3 regions of the Heyndrickxia sp. NPDC080065 genome follow, and region 1 is predicted to be linked to each of the others. Evidence: a T-box and tRNA genes for the amino acid it is inferred to sense, from the RefSeq annotation. Region 1 holds a T-box; the other regions hold tRNA genes.

Region 1 (6,482 bases):
TTGTAATCGTTTTCAGAAATTTCTTTACATTTTCTTTTCCGAAAGGGTTGACTTTTCTGCTCAAAGTTATAGAATAAAATTTAATTTCTAAATTATCCATCAATTTTAAATAAACAGAAAGGAAATTACTGCAGATCAAAACTTTTATTTAACTAGTAACAAAACAAAGAATTTACATCAAAGTGGAGGATACTTTCATGCTTAATGAACCTATTATTGCAACCGTCTTTATTTTAGTTTTAGTTATGATTGGTGAAGTTGTCTCTGTTGCTAGCCGGGCAAGAATACCAATGTTATTTGTTGTTTTCTTAGGATATTTGCTTGCACTATGGACGGGTATATTCCCAACCAATCTTACTGAAAAAACCCCGTTAACGATGTTTGGAAGCTTAATGATAGCTCCTCTTATCGTCCATATGGGTACACTTATCCCACTCAAAACATTAAAAACACAATATAAATCAGTACTAATTTCGATCTTTGGAATTATTTTCGCTACTATTCTTATTCTATTAATTGTTACTCCGATTCTAGGCTATAAAACCGCAGCTGCAGGAATAGGACCATTAACAGGCGGGATTATCGCATTTGTCATAACATCAGAAAAATTACAAGCGATTGGATTAACATCCATTGTTGTCATTCCGGCTCTCGTTCTGGCACTACAGAGTCTCATTGGATTGCCGCTTGCTTCAAATTTATTAAGAAAATATGCCTTAAAATTACGGGATCAAAATGATATCAATTTAGATACTGTTGAAGAAGTTGCCGCTACTGCTGAAGTTTCAAAATCATGGATTCCGGAAAAATATGCTACTCCTGTAATTCTAGTGTTCCAATTATTTCTTGGAGGCGGACTAGCTGTGTTACTAGGAAAATGGACAGGCATTCACTATAGCTTATGGGCACTTGCGATTGGCTTCATTGGAATTCTAACTGGATTTTACCGTGAAAACATGATGCAACGAGCAAACTCCTTTGGAATAGCTACAGCTGGTCTAATTGTCGTACTATTACCCTCACTAAATTCAGTTACATTTAAGGTCTTTATCAGTAACATTCCTGCTGTTCTTCTTATCCTTTTGGTAGGAGCAGTTGGCATCATTATCGGTGGAATAGTAGGATCAAAGATTTTTAAATGGGATAAGTATCTAGGTATTCCTGTTGCATTAACAGCAATGTTTGGCTTCCCAGGAGATTACATGATTTGTGAAGAAATCAGCCGTTCACTTGCCCGAAATAAACAAGAAGAAAAATGGTTATTCTCACAGATATTAACACCATTATTAATAGGCGGATTTACAACCGTTACCATTGCGTCGGTTGTTCTGGCAAGTGTTTTAATGGGTACGTTGTAAAAATAATTTTAAAGGAAATCGAGGGTATAGTCGATTTCCTTTTGTGTTTTGAAGAAATACAGTTTCCACTGTTGAAATGCTATTATTTTAGAAGAACTACATATTTCACGGTTGAATAAATGTATTCATAGAAGAAAAACCGAACTCATTGTTGATTTCCTATTTTTATCGTAGAAAAAAGGATTTATCGTTAAATCTCAATGTCCAAAGAAGATAAATCGAATTGATTTTTATTAACATAAAAACTACAGTACAAAACTGTCGTCACACTCTCTCTTCTTATCTTTTCCTCACTAAAATTCAGTCCTTCTACATTAAATGATTATTAAGTTGTTTATACTTTTTATACTTTATTCGTAAAAGTAGGTGGCGGATTCAGGACAGATTCCTCTTCCAGCCTTTTTCGCCTTCCCCTCAAAAGTAACCCAACCACTAAATAAAGCAATGTCGTAATAATGCCCGCCGATGGGGATACAAGAATTTCTTTACCTTGAGTGATTTTGATATATCCATCAAGAATAAGTGGATTTACAAGCGCATCCTCTGTCATGTGCATGAGTACAAGCGGCCAAATTGTCTTAGTCATTAGGTAAATCTCGGTATACATGACTGTCCAAAAAATCATAGTAATGATACCAACAAGTGCAAACAACCATCTGTTTACAGGAAGAAAGCTGGCTATATCACTTTGGGATAAAAACACTAAGAAATATGGGATATGCCACGCTCCCCAAATGCCTCCTACAGTAAGGTATAACCAAAAATCGCTAAGCTTTAACTTTGATAGCTTGCTTGTCAAATAGCCCCTCCAAACAGACTCCTCAAAAAAGTTTTTTATAAATTGGATTAACAAACCTCCAGCGAAAGCTGAAGTTAATCCTTTAATATTGAAATCCGAAAAGTCCATCCAACCAAGCAAGTAACTTATTAGCAATACAGCAAATGTGATAACTGGATAAATAAGAAGCGCTACAACATACCATTTTATATTACCTTTAAAATTCGGTGATAGCCCTATATCCCGCCATCCGTCACCCATAAATGCACGTAGCAGAATCGTAGCAAATAACGGCAATACTAGCCAGATCCCCATGCCAAGTGAATCTCCTTGTGGCTGTTCAGGAAGGAAATGGTCCACTAAAACCCCGATCCATCCACTTACCAGTACAACAACCACAAAAATCATTACGTTCCTTTTCGATTTCATGATCATCATTGCTCCTTATTTTCAAGTATTGAAACAACCCAATCTGCATTTGGACATGGGGTTTCCGGGTACAATGCGATAAATTGGGCAATTCCTTGAATAGAACACCAAAATGCTACTGAAAGAGCTTCCGCATTGCCTGCTTTTATTTCTCCAAGCATCTGTCCTTTTTCAATGATCGGTATACTCTTTTTGATCAATCTGTCCGCTTCCGAAAGCATTTCCTTTAAATCGGTCGGCAGCGAGTCTAAATGCTGTGCGTTTTCCATAAGTACAAACATTTTTGCGGATAATGGGTTTGTACTCACCATGTTAAAAATATCTTCAGCAGCAGCTCTAAATACTTCCAGTGGAGCATTATTTGAAAAAGCAAAATCCATTTTGAGCTTTTCACACCCAATCCTTATGAGCTCCTCATATAGCTTTTCCTTGGAGTCAAAATAATGGAAGAGCAGCCCCATGCTCATGTCGGCAGCTTTTGCAATATCCGCGATTTTAGTTTCACCATAGCCTTTGCGGATAAATAGGTCTAAAGCAGATTTTAAAATAAGTTTTCTTCGTTGTTCCTTTTGTTCGTCACGCTTTGCCATCTCAACACCCCAAATATTGAAAATATTTTCATTGAAATATCATTCAATATAATTTAACGATTATCTTAATGAAAAGTCAATATTTTTTGAAAATAAATACATTTCACTTATACATACAGCTAAAAATAGTACGCAGCACAAAGGTTCAGCAGCATCATTTAGGTTCACGGTCATTAATCACAAGCAAATGGTTTGAAATTGAAGATTGACTTTTTTGTTAATTCGGATATAATATTACAAAATATCTCAAATTCAAGGATTGGGAGAGTATCTGTTAATGCAAGTCATAGCGAGCCGGGACGGTGGGAGCCGGTACTGAGTTAACAGAGAAACGGACCCATGAGGATGACTTCTGAATGATTCAGTAGGAAGTCACGGCTAAGACCGTTATCTTATCAGAGTGGTTAAACATAAGTTTAACAACGAGAGTGGTACCGCGAACGCATCAGCCTTCGTCTCTTTTATAGAGACGAAGGCTTTATTTTTTTGGAGGAGGTTTTTTTATTGATAAGCCAGATGATAATAAACAGCATCGAAAAATCTGTGAAGAGTGTTTTTCATGAAATAGGTCTCGACTTTGGTGATGATTTAAACATTTATGTTGAACAACCTGCTCATTTGGAGCATGGTGACTATTCAACGAATGTTGCGATGCAGCTTGCTAAAACCTTACGCAAGCCCCCAATCCAAATCGCGAACATGTTGAAAAACAAGCTGGAACAAGAAGGTAGTATCGAGAACTTGGTTAACAAAATCGAAGTGGCTCCTCCAGGTTTTATCAATATGTATATTGATTGGAGCGGGTGGGCCGGGAGAGATTTTACTTTACCTCTCAATAATGGCGAAAAGGTAGTCATTGAACATACATCTATCAATCCGAATAAATCAGCTCATATTGGTCACCTAAGAAATTCGTGTATCGGCGATGCCCTCGTACGATTATTAAAAAGATCCGGATATAATGTCGAAGTTCATAATTATATCGATGATTTAGGAAATCAGCTTGCCGATACTGTTGTAGGTATATTAAACACTTCCCATAAGAAAGAGCACTCACGCTTTGGTGACTTCTGCTGGGATATTTACTCTCAAGTTAATAAAGAGTATGAAAAAGATCTACAGTTACTTGATCAAAGGACAAATGTTCTTCACTCATTGGAAGAGGGAAATGAAAATTTATCTTGGGTTGGATTACTTGTAGCTGAACGAATTGTACGTGAACATCTCGAAGAAATGAAAGAGTTCGGTATTAACTATGATTTGTTGGTTTGGGAGAGCAATATTGTTAGGGAAGGATTTTGGGCTTCGGCATTTAGCTTGCTAAAACAAACAACGCAATTTTACCGAGAAACTTCCGGTAAGCTGGAAGGCTGTTGGGTATTAAAACAACCATTATCTAATATAGAAGAAAATGAATCCGAACATAGCATGGACAAAGTTTTAGTTCGTTCAAATGGTATTTTGACCTATACCGCTAAAGATATCGCTTATCATCTCTGGAAATTTGGATTGCTTGAAAAGGACTTCTTGTATAAAAACTTTTCAGAAGATCTGTGGACGACGAATATCAATGGAACCCATTCATCATTTGGTAAGGCAGATATCGTAATCAATGTTATCGATCACAGACAAGAATATCCACAGGCAATGGTTAAACAAGCACTTGAAATCCTAGGTTACCCAAAACAAGCCGAGAAGCTTCGTCATGTTAGTTATGGTGTAGTTTCATTAAGTCCGGGTGCTGCAAAAGATCTTGGAATAGATACATCAGATGGCAAAACATCGTACGCAATGTCTGGAAGACAAGGAATAGGCATTAAAATTTCCGACTTACTCGACCTGATGGAAGGGATCATCGAAAATAAACGATCAGATCAAAATGGATTATCAAGCAGAATGATTGCGGCTGCAGCTATTCGTTATTACCTTCTTCGTTTTAGCTTATTGACTGAGGTCGTTTTCGACTTACAGCAAGCGACAGAAGTAACCGGAAATACAGGCGTATATTTAATGTACTCTCATGCTCGTGCAGTTAGCATCTTAAATAAAGCTGAAGTGGAATTAAATATGAAGCCAGTAGTACCTGAAGAGATCAATCAATTGGAAAAAGCCGAATACGCCTTACTTAGACATATCGCGACTTGGCAGGATACTCTATATACAGCCAGTAATGAATTATCACCAAACATGATATGTAATTACGCTTATGAGCTAGCAACATTGTTCAATAACTTCTACGCGGCATGCCCAATCATAAAAGCAAATGATGATAAGAAAGCACTTAGAATTTGGCTCACTTCTAAATTCAAAGAAACGATTAGTGATGCACTAGCAGTTCTAGGATTGCCGGCACCTGATCGTATGTAAGCATTCAAATAAAATATAGCAAACAGATTAAAAATCATAAAATGCACTGTAACTATAAATACAGTGCATTTCCATTCCTATTATTAATGTTATTTATTCGATACAAAAAGAGATGATTCTATACTTGGCATATTCATCATGATTTCCCTTTTGATTTGACGAGAATATCATTAAATTAAATAAAAAGGAGTTATAAAAACTGCTACTTTTATCGGCAGCATTTTTCATTATTATCTCAAGAACCATCTCATCAAAAAAATTGATTTATTCAAACTTTCTCTTACTCTAAAGTTTATTACACGAAGACATTTCGTTTTACTTATTCTCCAATTTCAGAAAAACGTTTAATTCTGTCACCAATTTCATCACGAACTCTTCTAAAGAATGCCCATTTTTCTTCATCTGTTCCTTGTGCTTTTGCGGGATCATCAAATCCCCAATGAACTCGCTTTGTTTGTGGAGGTGTAATAGGGCATTTATCGGCAGCATCACCGCAAAGCGTTAAAACCAAGTCTGCATGATTTAAAATTTCTAGATTGATAATATCAGAGGTTTGATTGGATATATCAATTCCCACTTCTTTCATTGCTTTTACGGCACTAAGATTTAATCCATGCGCTTCAATACCAGCACTTTTTACAGTCCATTCTTCACCTAAATATTTTTTTGCCCAACCTTCTGCCATTTGGCTGCGACATGAATTTCCAGTACATAAAAAGTAAATCGTTTTTTTATTTTCCATGTTCATCTCACCTTTAAAGTTCTTGTTCGCTAAATAATTTTTTCTTAAACCTTAAAGCGACTTTTACAAGAGCAATCATAACAGGTACTTCTACTAATGGACCAATAACCGCAGCAAAAGCAGCACCTGAATGAATACCAAAGACACCAACTGCTACAGCTATAGCTAATTCAAAATTATTACTTCCAGCAGTAAACGCTAATGTTGTGGTTACTGGA
Region 2 (6,482 bases), on a different contig from region 1:
CATCATGCTCTACCCATCCCGGCTTTGGAAAAAATTGCTCAAACTCCCTTTGTGCCGTTTCTACAATCTCACCATTATGGTTAAAAAGAATCGCACGAGAACTCGTTGTCCCTTGATCCAAAGCTAAAATATATCGACTCATCTATATCTCCCCCTACTATACTCCTTCAGATACATTTCTTTTTTTCAATTCACTATTAAGTGCAGCTAATAAGACTAATACAAAGATGACACTCCCTACCCAGAATGTTACTGTATAGTCATCTTTAAAAATAGCTTTATAAAATAATGCGCCGTACGTTCCACCCAATAATGGACCAATAATCGGAATCCATGCATAGCCCCAATCAGAGCTACCTTTTCCAATTATCGGAAGTATCGCATGAGCGATTCTCGGTCCAAGATCACGAGCAGGGTTGATCGCATAACCAGTTGTTGCCCCTAATGATAAACCAATCGCCGTAATTAATAAACCAACAATTACAGGATTTAAACCTTCAGTAAAATTGTTTGCTCCTATAAATAATAATCCCATAATAAGGACAAATGTACCGATCATTTCACTTACTATGTTTGAAAATGTACTTCGAATCGCAGGACTAGTAGAAAAAACAGCAAGTTTAGCTCCTTGATCCTTCGTTGCCTTCCAATGAGGTAGGTATTGGAAAAAGACAATAACTCCTCCTATAAAGCCCCCTATTACTTGTGCCGACATATACAAAGGAACTTTGTCCCAAGGAAATTCACCTATTGATGCAAATGCTAAGGTCACTGCCGGATTTAAATGTGCACCTGATATACTTCCAACTGCGTATACGCCCATTGTTACAGCTAGACCCCATCCGATCGTAATAACAATCCAACCTGCTCCTTCTGCCTTCGTCTTCCTAAGGACAACCCCTCCAACAACGCCTCCACCAAAGATAATCAAAATCATGGTTCCAATCATTTCGGCAAGAAATTCAGACATTCTCCTATCCCCCCTAAAAAATTATTACAATCTTAACAAGACATTAATAAAGACATTAAAAAAACCCCATTTCAATATGGATTCATCTCTTACCTCCCTTCGATGATCATTAAATAAATATGCTACTTTTTTTTAAAAAGACGAGTTAAATAGATTAAATTTTTAAAGAGGTCCCAGTTTAATTTTCGCCGCTATTAAATCCATTTCTATAATAAGAACTTGTTCTAATTTTTCTGTACATGCATACACATTAGACTGTACGGAAAAAAAGAAAGCAATTCCAAAGTGAGGGGGAGATTCTAAATTGTCGGGAAATCGAGCAGTTGTTTATAACGGGGTAGGAAAAGTTGCGGTGAAGGATATTGGTTATCCTGATTTAGTCCTGAGAGATGGACCTGGAGTAAATCCGAGAAATGTCGGCCGAAAATGTGATCATGGAGTTATTTTGAAAGTTGTCACTACTAATATTTGCGGCAGCGATCAGCATATGGTACGCGGACGAACGACAGCACCTGAAGGCCTGGTGCTTGGTCATGAAATTACAGGTGAAGTAATTGAAGTTGGACGTGATGTCGAATTTATCAAAAAAGGCGATCTTGTATCAGTACCATTTAATATTGCGTGTGGCCGTTGCCAAATGTGTAAAGAACAAAAGACCCATGTTTGCTTAAACGTCAACCCTGATCGACCTGGTTCTGCCTACGGTTATGTGGATATGGGCGGCTGGGTAGGCGGACAATCAGAATATGTAATGGTTCCATATGCAGATTTTCAACTACTTAAATTTCCAGATAAAGAGCAAGCGCTGGAAAAAATTCTTGATTTAACAATGCTATCTGACATCTTCCCCACAGGTTTTCACGGTGCATACTCTGCTGGAGTTAAATCTGGCTCTACCGTCTATGTCGCAGGCGCAGGACCAGTTGGTTTAGCCGCTGCACACTCAGCTCAATTACTTGGTGCTTCAGCAGTAATTGTTGGGGATTTAAATGCAGAACGCCTTGCACAAGCGAGAAGCTTCGGCTGTGAAACAATCGATTTAAGTCAGCATGACAATTTAGGCGAACAGATTGAACAAATTCTAGGTGAGCCAGTTGTGGATGCGGCAGTAGATTGTGTAGGCTTCGAAGCACATGGACATGGTCATAATCATACAGAGGCACCTGCTACTGTTTTAAATTCAATTATGGATGTGACACAAGTAGGAGGAAAATTAGGTATTCCTGGATTATATGTAACAGGAGATCCAGGTGGAATTGATGAGGACGCAAAAATTGGTTCACTTAAAATTCGTTTCGGTTTAGGCTGGGCGAAAGCACATACTTTTGTTACCGGTCAGACACCAGTTATGCAATACCACCGAAGCTTAATGAAAATGATTTTACACGGGAAGGCCCAAATTGCTAAAGCCGTGAATGCCACATTAATTTCACTTGATGAAGCACCTGATGGCTATGCAGATTTTGATAGAGGTGCAGCGAGGAAATTTGTTATTGATCCACATGGGACAGTAAGAAGATAGATATAGAAAGGATGCCCCTATCGTTTTAGGGACATCTTTTTTTATAGTGATATTAAAAGAAGTATCATGATAAAAGAACTAAACAACAGAAGTGAACATTACCTCTTTTCAAAAACAAATTATTACTATATAATATTTAATGCACGTTAATTACTATGGCTCCGTAGCTCAGCGGATAGAGCGTCGGTTTCCTAAACCGTGCGTCGGAGGTTCGAGTCCTCTCGGGGCCGCTAATAGAAATACAGAAAAGACAAGGGTTTCAGCGATTTTGAATCCCTTGTCTTTTTTTCATTAATCTATATTTGATACGAATTTTGGCACATAAGGATTTTTGTTTGACATTTTCTATAATTAACAAGAAGGAAATATCGCTATTCAAGCCTAAAAGGAGCGATTAATGAACATACACCTAAAGAAAAAATACTAACCAAAATAAAAACACCTCCAAAGAGATGTAAAAAGTAATTCCTATTATTCTCACAATATATAGAAATGGGTCATTATCAGAATAAAAATTACTCCTGCTCTGGTAACCATTTTGTCACCTTCCTAGATAAGTTTAATGGATATGATACAGATACATAAAGTCATACTCTTCTTCAGTTAAATCAAAGAACTCATTTTCCTCATCTTGTTCTTCGTGATCGTCGTAAAAACTAAGTGTTTCGTTTCTTTTAAATAAACTAAAGAACTTCTTAAACATTTAAGAACCCCTCTCCCTTAGTTTTTTCCTTACTAATACAACTTATCATCCTTTTATTAAGGTAATTTGAAGGGGAGGTTAATGATTCGTAAAAGCATCACTCTTTTGTAAACCTATTTCCTTTGTAATACTCCTAACCATTTTATTTATTTAATATTTCAGTAATTTTTCATATATAATTATCTTGCATAAAGTAATTACCAAAATGTTTTAAATAAGGAAGTTTGTTTCTTTTGGGAAATTAACTGTTAATCAAATGATTTCTTAATAGCCGTGGTTTGCAGGAAATATCTCGCTGATAAGAGAATATTAGTTTAATAGCTTTTAAACGGAGGTTAACGATGGAAACGAATATTTTTATAAGCGAAAAAGTGAAATTAGCGGCACTTCTTGAGGAGGATTTAGAAAAAATTCCTGCATGGTACAATGACACTGAGTTTGCTCACCTTTTTGATGCTCTGCCGGCTGCACCAAAAACTAAATCTCAATTAGATAAATGGTATGAGTCATTTTCCGATTCGAATTCCCAATATCTTTTTGCAATTAAAACAGTAAATACCAATGAATTTATCGGATATATTGAAGTGAGTGATATTCTATGGAATCATCGAGTAGGCTGGTTGGCCATAGCAATTGGTGAAAAGAATCAGCGCGGAAATGGATATGGGTATGAGAGCCTTAAACAAGCTCTAAATTTTGCCTTTTACGAGTTGAATCTTCACCGAGTTCAGCTTACAGTTTTTAGTTATAATAAGCCTGCTATTGCATTATATAAAAAACTCGGCTTTCAACAAGAAGGGATATATAGAGAATTTATTCATAGAAACGGAGAAACACATGATATGCTCCTTTTTGGACTACTAAAAAGAGAATGGGAAAGTAGAACCGAAAATAATGAAAAATAAATGAAATAAATGTGAAATTTCAATCATCGTTCTGCATACCTTTTAGTAAAGGGGATGAAGATTATGATTGAATGGCTTACAACAATCGGAGTTCTTGTTTCAGTAGTCGGCTTTGGATGTTGGACATTTGTTTATGCTCTTAAACTAGTATTGAAATCCGAAGATGCTAAAAGGATTGATCCAGTACCGATGGAACTAGATAATAGCAAATGAGGATGACCATCGTTGGTCACCCTCATTTGTTTTCTTGCTATTGATTCCCTGCTTGCCGATGATAATTTCTAAGCAACATTCCTTGCGATCTTATCATTCCTACATTCTCATAGTAAGGCTGGAGTTCTTTATCACAAAGCAAATCTACCATGTAAAAATCTTTACACTGTTCGAACATTATTTCTAGTAGTCTCTTCCCGATTCCCTGACCCTGGTATTCTGGTAAAACCTCGAGAAGCGGAATATATATAGAATATACTCCGTCACTGATGGCAGTAATAAATCCTACAACTTTATTAGTTTTCACATCAATAGCAACAATGGCCCGGAAACTACTTTTTAATATCTCTAAATGTACACTTGGTGATGGATGCTTTGGCCAACCTTCAAAAAATCCTCCATCTAACATTTCTTGTGTAATATTTTTAACATCTGATTTAAACTCTATCACTTTATTCCTTCCTTTACATAAGAATTTAATTAAGAAGGAATGATAATCAATAAAATAATAGCCCAAACATTTTTTATTCCCCTTTTAATAAGATCTCTATATAATCAATTCGATCCTTCCTTTAATTTCTCCTGCAAACCAATCGTTATTTCTAGATAGGTTATGATAAAATTTTATCAAGCTCTTTTCTAAAACTTTATTACTATCCGATTCAAGTAAAATATCTACTAGGATTTTTACATCTCTGATTAATATCCCTATTTGAAAAGAAAACTAAATATATCAGGAAAAGGGCACGTTTCCCATACTTATAAAGAATGGGTTTATATCCGAAAAGCAACGATCTGCATATCACTATATTCTTAAACACATTAGGGGTTTTATACTGTGACAAATACACAATACCAACACACCTTGGGCTATCTTTCCCAATTTAATAGTCGTTCAATGAACAGAAAAAATGGCTTTCACCATAGAATCCTTGAGGATTTACTTAATTTATTTTCGATTAATCTAAAAGAGTTCAAGTTTATTCAAATCGCAGGATCATGCGGAAAAGGAAGTACGGCTCATTTTATTTCATCCATCCTTACCGCCCATTCGTATGATCACGGCCTTTTTACCGGTCCGCATCTAAACCATTATGAAGAAAGATTTTCATGCAACGGTCAAATGATTGATCGTGAAGATTTTATTACGATTGTAATGGAAATTGAAATGAAATTGCACGATTATGAACTTGAACATGAAGTTGGGCATATGCATGTAATGATTGTCATTGCTCTTCTTTATTTCAAACATAAAGGAATTGAGCTTATTGTTTTTGAAAACGGAGTTGGCGGTAAAACGGATCCTTCCAATATTATTGATCCAATTATTTCCGTCTTAACCGAAATTACACTCGATCATTCCCATTTATTAGGATCAACCATCGAGGATATTATTTTAGATAAATCCTGTATTATCAAGCCATCAACACAATATGTTATCTGTGGAATGAATAATGTTCAGGCTCGGAATTATTTGTTTAGAATTGAACCATATGGTGAATCAAAGTATTTTTTTATCAATCGTAATTACGGTTTTTTAATTAAGCAATCCGATGAAACAGGAATCACTTTTTATTATAAAGGTGTACTAATGGAGCTTGAGGATCAAAAACTATTTCTCTTAGGCACACACCAAGTGCAAAATGCCAGTAATGCATTAGCCGTCATCGAAGCTTTGATCAATCTCGGATACAATTTTGATCCAGCCATCATTAAACATGCATTAGCCAATGTTCATATTCCCTGCCGTATGGAGTTGATTGAAAAAAGCGGTGTAAACTTTCTGTTTGATGGTGCACATAATACATTAGAGTTAAAAACATTAAGAGAAAATATTGATTCATTAGGTTTGAATATTTCCCATATCATTTTATCTATATCCTCAAATAAGGATATTGAAAAAATGCTTCACTCTATAAAATTTGAAGGAGCTACCTTTATCATCACACCACATCCATTTTTAGAGCGGAACAGTAGTCCCGCAATGATTGAAAAATCACTGAAGGCATTAGATAAAACCCAATATATTTTCTATCAAAATTTACATGATGTGATGAATTATATTTTCCAGCAGCGTAATGAAAATAAGGTCATATTAGTGACGGGGTCACTTTACTTAGTGGGATATGTAAAGGAGTTTTTAAATCGAATATAATAAATTGAAAAGGA
Region 3 (6,482 bases), on a different contig from region 1:
CAGCAAGATCCACTACACGGTTTGAATATCCAGTTTCATTATCGTACCAAGAAAGGACTTTTACCATGTTGTTTTCAAGAACCATTGTAGATAAACCATCTACTGTTGATGATGCTTTGCTGCCATTATAATCACGAGATACAAGTGGAAGATCGCTATAAGCTAAAATTCCTTTTAAATCTCCTTCTGCTGCTTCTTTTAAAGCTGCATTTACTTCGTCAGCAGTTACTTCTTTATCAAGCTCAGCAACTAAGTCAACAACAGAAACATTAGAAGTAGGTACACGCATTGCCATACCATTTAATTTTCCTTTTAATTCAGGTAACACTAAAGCAACCGCTTTTGCCGCACCAGTTGTAGTCGGAATAATATTTTCTGCTGCTGCACGTGCACGACGGTAATCTTTATGTGGCAAGTCAAGAATTTGTTGATCATTTGTGTATGAGTGAACAGTTGTCATCATACCGCGTTTAATACCGAATTTTTCATGAAGTACTTTTGCAAATGGTGCAAGACAGTTTGTAGTACAAGATGCATTAGAGATAACATTATGGTTTTGTGCATCATATTTATCTTCATTTACACCCATTACAATTGTAATATCTTCACCAGATGCTGGCGCAGAGATAATAACTTTTTTTGCTCCTGCTTCAAGATGTTTTGCTGCATCTTCACGTTTTGTAAAGCGTCCAGTAGATTCAACAACTACTTCTACACCAAGATCTCCCCAACCTAGTTGTGCAGGGTCACGCTCAGCTAAAACTTTCACTTTATGACCACCTACAACAAGGCTGTCACCATCAACAGAAACTTCCACATCAAGAGTTCCATGAACTGAGTCATATTGCAATAAATGTGCTAACATATTTGCATCTGTTAAGTCATTTACAGCAACCACTTCTACTTCTGGATTATTTAAAGCAGCACGAAATACATTACGTCCAATACGCCCAAAACCATTAATACCAACTTTTACAGTCATTTTAATTTCCTCCTTAGAGTATCTATTAATATTTTTTATCATTTAAAAGAGCAAACTCTTTTATTAAAAAAATTACAATCCTAGAATTTTTTTTGCAGCACCTTCATCAGTAATGAGTACCGTAGATTTCGTTGCACTTTTCATTACTGCTTTGATTGCTTTTGCTTTTGAAGATCCTCCTGCAACGGCAAGTACGTGCTCGATGGAAGCTAAGTCACTAAGTTGTAGTCCAACTGTAGGTACCTTATGTACAACATCTCCAGCTTCATTAAAATAATAACCAAAAGCCTCACCTACAGCGGATCCGCTCGTAATAATTTTCATGTCTTCATCCTTCGTTTTACGACGCTTCGCCATTACGTTAGCATCTCCAATTCCATGTAAAACCATGTTAGCGTTTTTAATTAAATTTAGAACCTCTTTTATAATCGGCTCTTTTATAAAGGATTGATAGACTTCTTTACTTACTTGATCAGGAACATATAGTACTCGATGCTTAGCACCTGTGTTTTCTGCCATTCTTGCACAGACAGAATTTGCCTCATTTTTAACATCTTCACCAATACCGCCTCTGGCTGGTACAAATACTGTATTCGTATCGCCAATAAATTCCGATGTAAGCATATCAGCAACAGCTGCCATAGTTGTTCCACCTGCAACGGCAATGATATTTTCATCTACAAGACGTTTTCTTATTCTTTTTTCACAGGCTCTGCCTAGTTCTTGTTTCACCCAAGGTGTTTCATCGCTGTCTCCAGAAACAATAACAACTTCTTGAAGGTTCAATATTTTTTTTAATCTTTCTTCCATTTCATTAATACCCGAGATTTCTCTCATCATACTTTCCAGCCCGCGCAAAACAGATAATCCCTGTTGAGATACCGTCATTCCACTCGATTTAATGATAATCAACTTTTGCTCATTCAAAAATTCAACTTCACTGCGCAATACTCGTTCAGATAAACCAAGTGCATGTGCCAGGGTTCTTCTTCCAACCGGTTCCATAAAATGAATCGAACGAAGAATTTGATATCGTTTTTGCATAACAGAAAGCATATCAGGTAATAATTTTTTTTGAACCTCAATTAAGGAATGCATCTTATTTGTCCCTTCTTACGAATGTTCCGGGTCCTTTTCAGTCCCGCGTAGACATATTATGTCCCGATCGATACAAAAAAAATCACCCTTGGTACATCTTTATTTTAGCAGTGTAAAAATAGGAATTCAACTAAGAAACATTATTTTTTTCTTTTTAGGGTTTATTAATTAAATGTTGTTGTTTCAAATAGGCTCTTTTCGTATAAATTGTTGTTTTTAGACTATAAACTTAGTCCGTTGATTTCCGCTCCAGACACTTGCTTTCCGCGGGGAGGGATGGAAGCCTCCTCGGCGTTACCGCCTGCGGGGTCTCCCACTTCCATCTTTTTCCCGCAGGAGTCAAGTGCCCTCCGCTACAACCAACTCAGATTGTTAATAAAATATCACTAAAAAAGCAACAAACTTTACGAAAACAGCCTTCTAATAAAAACCTGTATGGTATGTGTTCAGCTCGTTTTACAACGTAAAGAAATCGCTTCACACATACCATACAGGCGATTTTATCAAAAAAAAACTATTAACAAAGCCTTTCTTTTAAACAATTACTAATTGTAAAATAATCTATTTGCCCATACTGGACAATTTCCTGATTTATCTCAATGACAGGTATCATTAATCCATATTTTTCTGTAAGCTCATCACTTTCATCGATATTCTTTTCAATCAGCTCAAAAGAATATTCGTTTTTAAGGATCGTTAATAATTCCTTCGCTTCCTTACACAGATGACATTGATTTCTTGTATAGAAAACTACTTGCATTTTAAACAATCTCCTAACTAATTCGCTTTGTTGATGGTTGAATTACATGTAGGGTACGTGTGAAGAATTTTATACGAGTATCACTAGCTAATCACATACACTACAAGATTCAGCTATATCGCTTTCGTTTTGCTGAGGAAGGAATATTTAATTGGTCACGATATTTAGCAACTGTTCTTCTTGAGACGATAATTCCATCCTTTTTTAAATCATCCGCAATTGCTTGATCTGATAATGGCTTTAATTTATTTTCCTTCTCAATGAATTGGGTAATAAGCGTCTTAACCTGCAGAGCAGATGCTTGATCATCGTCTTCATCAGAATTTTTCATTAATCCTGAAGAAAAAAAGTACTTCAATTCATATGTTCCAAATGGTGTTTGGATATACTTTTCCCTGACAGCTCTGCTGACAGTCGATTCATGAACCCCAATTTCATCTGATAGCTCTCTCATTGTTAATGGTTTTAAAAACCTTGGCCCTTTTAAAAAGAAATCGTATTGCTTCTGAATAATCATCATTCCAACCTTCATAAGCGTTTCATTTCTTTGTTGTAAGCTTTTTATAATCCATTGATAATCCTGCGTCTTATCTTTCAAAAATTGTTTTACTTGTTGATCCTTATAGGATGACATCATTGTATAATATTCCTTTTGAAATTGCACATTTGGTAGATGCTTTTGAAACAAGTTGAGCTCAACATTTCCATTCTTTATCGTTACTATTAAATCAGGAACGATATATTGCGGCTGTTCTTTATAATAAGCTGATCCCGGCCTAGGTTCCAAGGTTTTAATATAGTCAGCTGCCATTTGAATTTCATTCATTTCTATTCCCAGTTCCTTAGAAATAAGCTTCCACTTACGATCAGCAAATTCTAAAAAATAGTTTGCTAGAATTTCTTTAACAGTTCTAGGACAGTCTTTCTTACGTTGCACTTGGAGTAAGAGACACTCCTTTAAATCACGTGCACCTACTCCTGCCGGTTCTAAGCTTTGCAATAAATCAAGACATTGATTAGCTGCTTGTATATCTATATTTGAAATTTTTGCTGCCTCTTCTATTGGTATAGTTAAATAACCATTTGTATCTAGGTTATTTATAAGCTGAGACATCATTTTTTTCTCATCTTTTGGTAGCGTTTTCAAAGAAAGTTGAATAAATAAATAGTCTTGTAAGGTAGCAGACGACTGCGCAATTTGATTTATCCAATTTTTATCGTCACGTTCGTTATATTTAGATGTTTGCTTTTTTGATCCATCATAACGTATATCCATATATTTAACATTTGTATTTTCCAATTGGATTAGGGGATTCTCTGTTGCTTTTGCTTCCAAAAATGAGGTTAATTCCTGGGCCGAATATTGGAGAAGTTCTATAGCCTGCTTCAATTCCTGAGTCATAGCTAATTTTAATGTTTGCTGCTGAAATAAACCAAATTGTAATTCCAAGCGTTTCCCCTCCCTTCAGGTTAACATTATTTATTTTACATCACATTAAATCATCCGTACATATATATGAATCTTTATTCTTATAGTTTTATAATATGTATTGCATTTCTTATCTTTCTACTATATAATTGTTTATCGTACGGTTAAAACTTTGCCCTCGTGGTGCAACGGATAGCACGTAAGATTCCGGTTCTTAAAATGGGGGTTCGATTCCCTCCGAGGGCGTAAGCAAACCTCTTGTTCCTAATGAACAAGAGGCTTTTTTTATCTTTGTTTAGAAATATTCAAACTTGGCTACTATGATTAAAGTGAAGTTATTTAAAAGGTATATTCCTTCCCAATTGATACTGGGTAAAAAATTTTCAGAAATAACAAGTGATTTGTTTGACCTTTATTGACCATCAGTGTATGATAACAGTACATAAGGATTTTTTCCTTAATATAATAATTTATGAAAGATTATGACCGGCTCTATTCGCCGTATTAGTCAAAGGAGGAGCAAGTATGAACTTAATCCCTACAGTTATTGAACAAACAAATCGAGGTGAACGTGCATACGACATTTATTCTCGTCTGTTAAAGGATCGAATCATTATGCTTGGCAGCGCCATCGATGATAATGTAGCGAATTCTATCGTTGCACAGCTTCTATTTTTAGATGCTGAAAATCCTGGTAAAGATATTTCTCTTTATATTAATAGTCCTGGCGGCAGTATCACTGCAGGTATGGCCATTTACGATACAATGCAGTTTATTAAATCGGATGTTCAAACAATTTGTATCGGTATGGCGGCTTCAATGGGAGCCTTTTTACTTACTGCTGGTGCAAAAGGTAAACGCTATGCACTTCCTAACAGTGAGGTAATGATTCATCAGCCATTAGGAGGCGCTCAAGGTCAAGCAACAGAAATCGAAATTGCAGCAAAGCGTATCCTTTTCATGCGTGAAAAATTAAACAAAATCATGGCAGAACGTACAGGTCAACCACTTGATGTTATTCAAGCAGATACTGAGAGAGATAATTTTATGACCGCAGAAAGAGCAAAAGAGTACGGCCTTATCGACCATATCATTACACGTGCGGATGAAAAAAAATAAAGTAAAACTTCAATATGAAAAACAAAAAAGAACTGTTCAAAACAACAGTTCTTTTTTTGCTATATTTAACTCCAGTGCTTAGCTCCTCCAATCAAAAAACAGCAAACATTGAAGTCAAAGAGCGGACTTCTTTGGTTGGAGGTTAATTGCTGGTCAGGGCTGATCAAGGCGCTTCTTCTTTTCTTGTTTATTGATCATTTCCAATAAATTTCGCTAGCTCTTCTACTGCAACTTTTTCATCGTTTCCGATTGCACTTAAAGTAATGATAGAACCTGCTCCAGCTGCTAGACTCATTAATCCCATTATACTTTTAGCGTTAACTTTCTTTCCATCCTTTTCAAGAAAAATCTCTGATGAAAAACGATTAGCCTCCTGAACAAATAATGCTGCAGGCCGTGCTTGTAAACCGGTTTTTAATTTTACTTCGACTTGTTTCTCAACCATTTGTGCTTTCTCCCCTTTTTATTTTTAGGCTCTTTTCGTAATTCTATCAATAATATTCCTTAATAATTCTTACTAATTATTTATCAATTTGAAAGTGACTTTTTATCCAAATTGCCTGCTCGTAATTTTTCGGCGATTTCGTCAATCTTTCTCAGACGATGGTTTATCCCGGACTTGCTAATATTACCGGACGAAACCATTTCTCCTAGTTCCTTTAGGGTAACGTCCTGGTATGCAACTCGTAATTCAGCAATCTCCCTTAATTTATCAGGTAATATTTGAAGCCCTACCGTCTCGTCTATAAATCGAATATTTTCGACTTGCCTGAGGGCTGCTCCGATTGTTTTATTTAAATTGGCTGTTTCACAATTAACAAGTCGATTTACCGAATTTCTCATATCTCTAACAATTCGTACATCCTCAAAACGCAGTAGTGCATTGTGTGCTCCAATAACATTTAAAAACTCAGTAATCTTTTCCGCTTCCTTCAAATATGTGATAAATCCTTTTTTTCGCTCTAATGTTTTACTATTTAAATTGAAATAGTTCATAAGATCACATAATGAATCATTATGTTCCTTATATAATGAAAAGATTTCTAAATGATAAGATGATGTCTCTGGATTATTAACTGAACCACCAGCAAGAA

The links. A T-box is a leader RNA that pairs with one kind of tRNA and senses whether it is charged. The one in region 1 lies ahead of ACQKP0_RS02440 (arginine--tRNA ligase), so its partner is inferred to be a tRNA-Arg.
Region 2: it has a tRNA-Arg gene. The T-box ahead of ACQKP0_RS02440 (arginine--tRNA ligase) is inferred to sense a tRNA for this amino acid. The anticodon was not compared.
Region 3: it has a tRNA-Arg gene. The T-box ahead of ACQKP0_RS02440 (arginine--tRNA ligase) is inferred to sense a tRNA for this amino acid. The anticodon was not compared.

Annotation. Positions count from the first base shown of each region.
Region 1 covers NZ_JBNNWS010000002.1:51,792-58,273, forward strand. Annotated here, with positions in the region: gene ACQKP0_RS02420 (hypothetical protein) at 1-100, opposite strand, end outside; gene ACQKP0_RS02425 (hypothetical protein) at 198-1,358, shown strand; gene ACQKP0_RS02430 (CPBP family glutamic-type intramembrane protease) at 1,702-2,565, opposite strand; gene ACQKP0_RS02435 (TetR/AcrR family transcriptional regulator) at 2,571-3,155, opposite strand; T-box leader at 3,402-3,618, shown strand; gene ACQKP0_RS02440 (arginine--tRNA ligase) at 3,660-5,522, shown strand; gene arsC (arsenate reductase (thioredoxin)) at 5,842-6,264, opposite strand; gene arsB (ACR3 family arsenite efflux transporter) at 6,278-6,482, opposite strand, start outside.
Region 2 covers NZ_JBNNWS010000001.1:188,034-194,515, forward strand. Annotated here, with positions in the region: gene glpK (glycerol kinase GlpK) at 1-142, opposite strand, end outside; gene ACQKP0_RS00905 (MIP/aquaporin family protein) at 158-970, opposite strand; gene fdhA (formaldehyde dehydrogenase, glutathione-independent) at 1,275-2,492, shown strand; tRNA gene ACQKP0_RS00915 (tRNA-Arg) at 2,650-2,722, shown strand; gene ACQKP0_RS00920 (hypothetical protein) at 3,052-3,195, opposite strand; gene ACQKP0_RS00925 (GNAT family N-acetyltransferase) at 3,537-4,100, shown strand; gene ACQKP0_RS00930 (hypothetical protein) at 4,164-4,313, shown strand; gene ACQKP0_RS00935 (GNAT family N-acetyltransferase) at 4,351-4,764, opposite strand; gene ACQKP0_RS00940 (bifunctional folylpolyglutamate synthase/dihydrofolate synthase) at 5,152-6,468, shown strand.
Region 3 covers NZ_JBNNWS010000016.1:72,032-78,513, forward strand. Annotated here, with positions in the region: gene gap (type I glyceraldehyde-3-phosphate dehydrogenase) at 1-982, opposite strand, end outside; gene ACQKP0_RS18955 (sugar-binding transcriptional regulator) at 1,055-2,080, opposite strand; gene ACQKP0_RS18960 (glutaredoxin family protein) at 2,598-2,840, opposite strand; gene rpoN (RNA polymerase factor sigma-54) at 2,950-4,290, opposite strand; tRNA gene ACQKP0_RS18970 (tRNA-Arg) at 4,444-4,515, shown strand; gene clpP (ATP-dependent Clp endopeptidase proteolytic subunit ClpP) at 4,795-5,388, shown strand; gene ACQKP0_RS18980 (HPr family phosphocarrier protein) at 5,576-5,833, opposite strand; gene whiA (DNA-binding protein WhiA) at 5,917-6,482, opposite strand, start outside.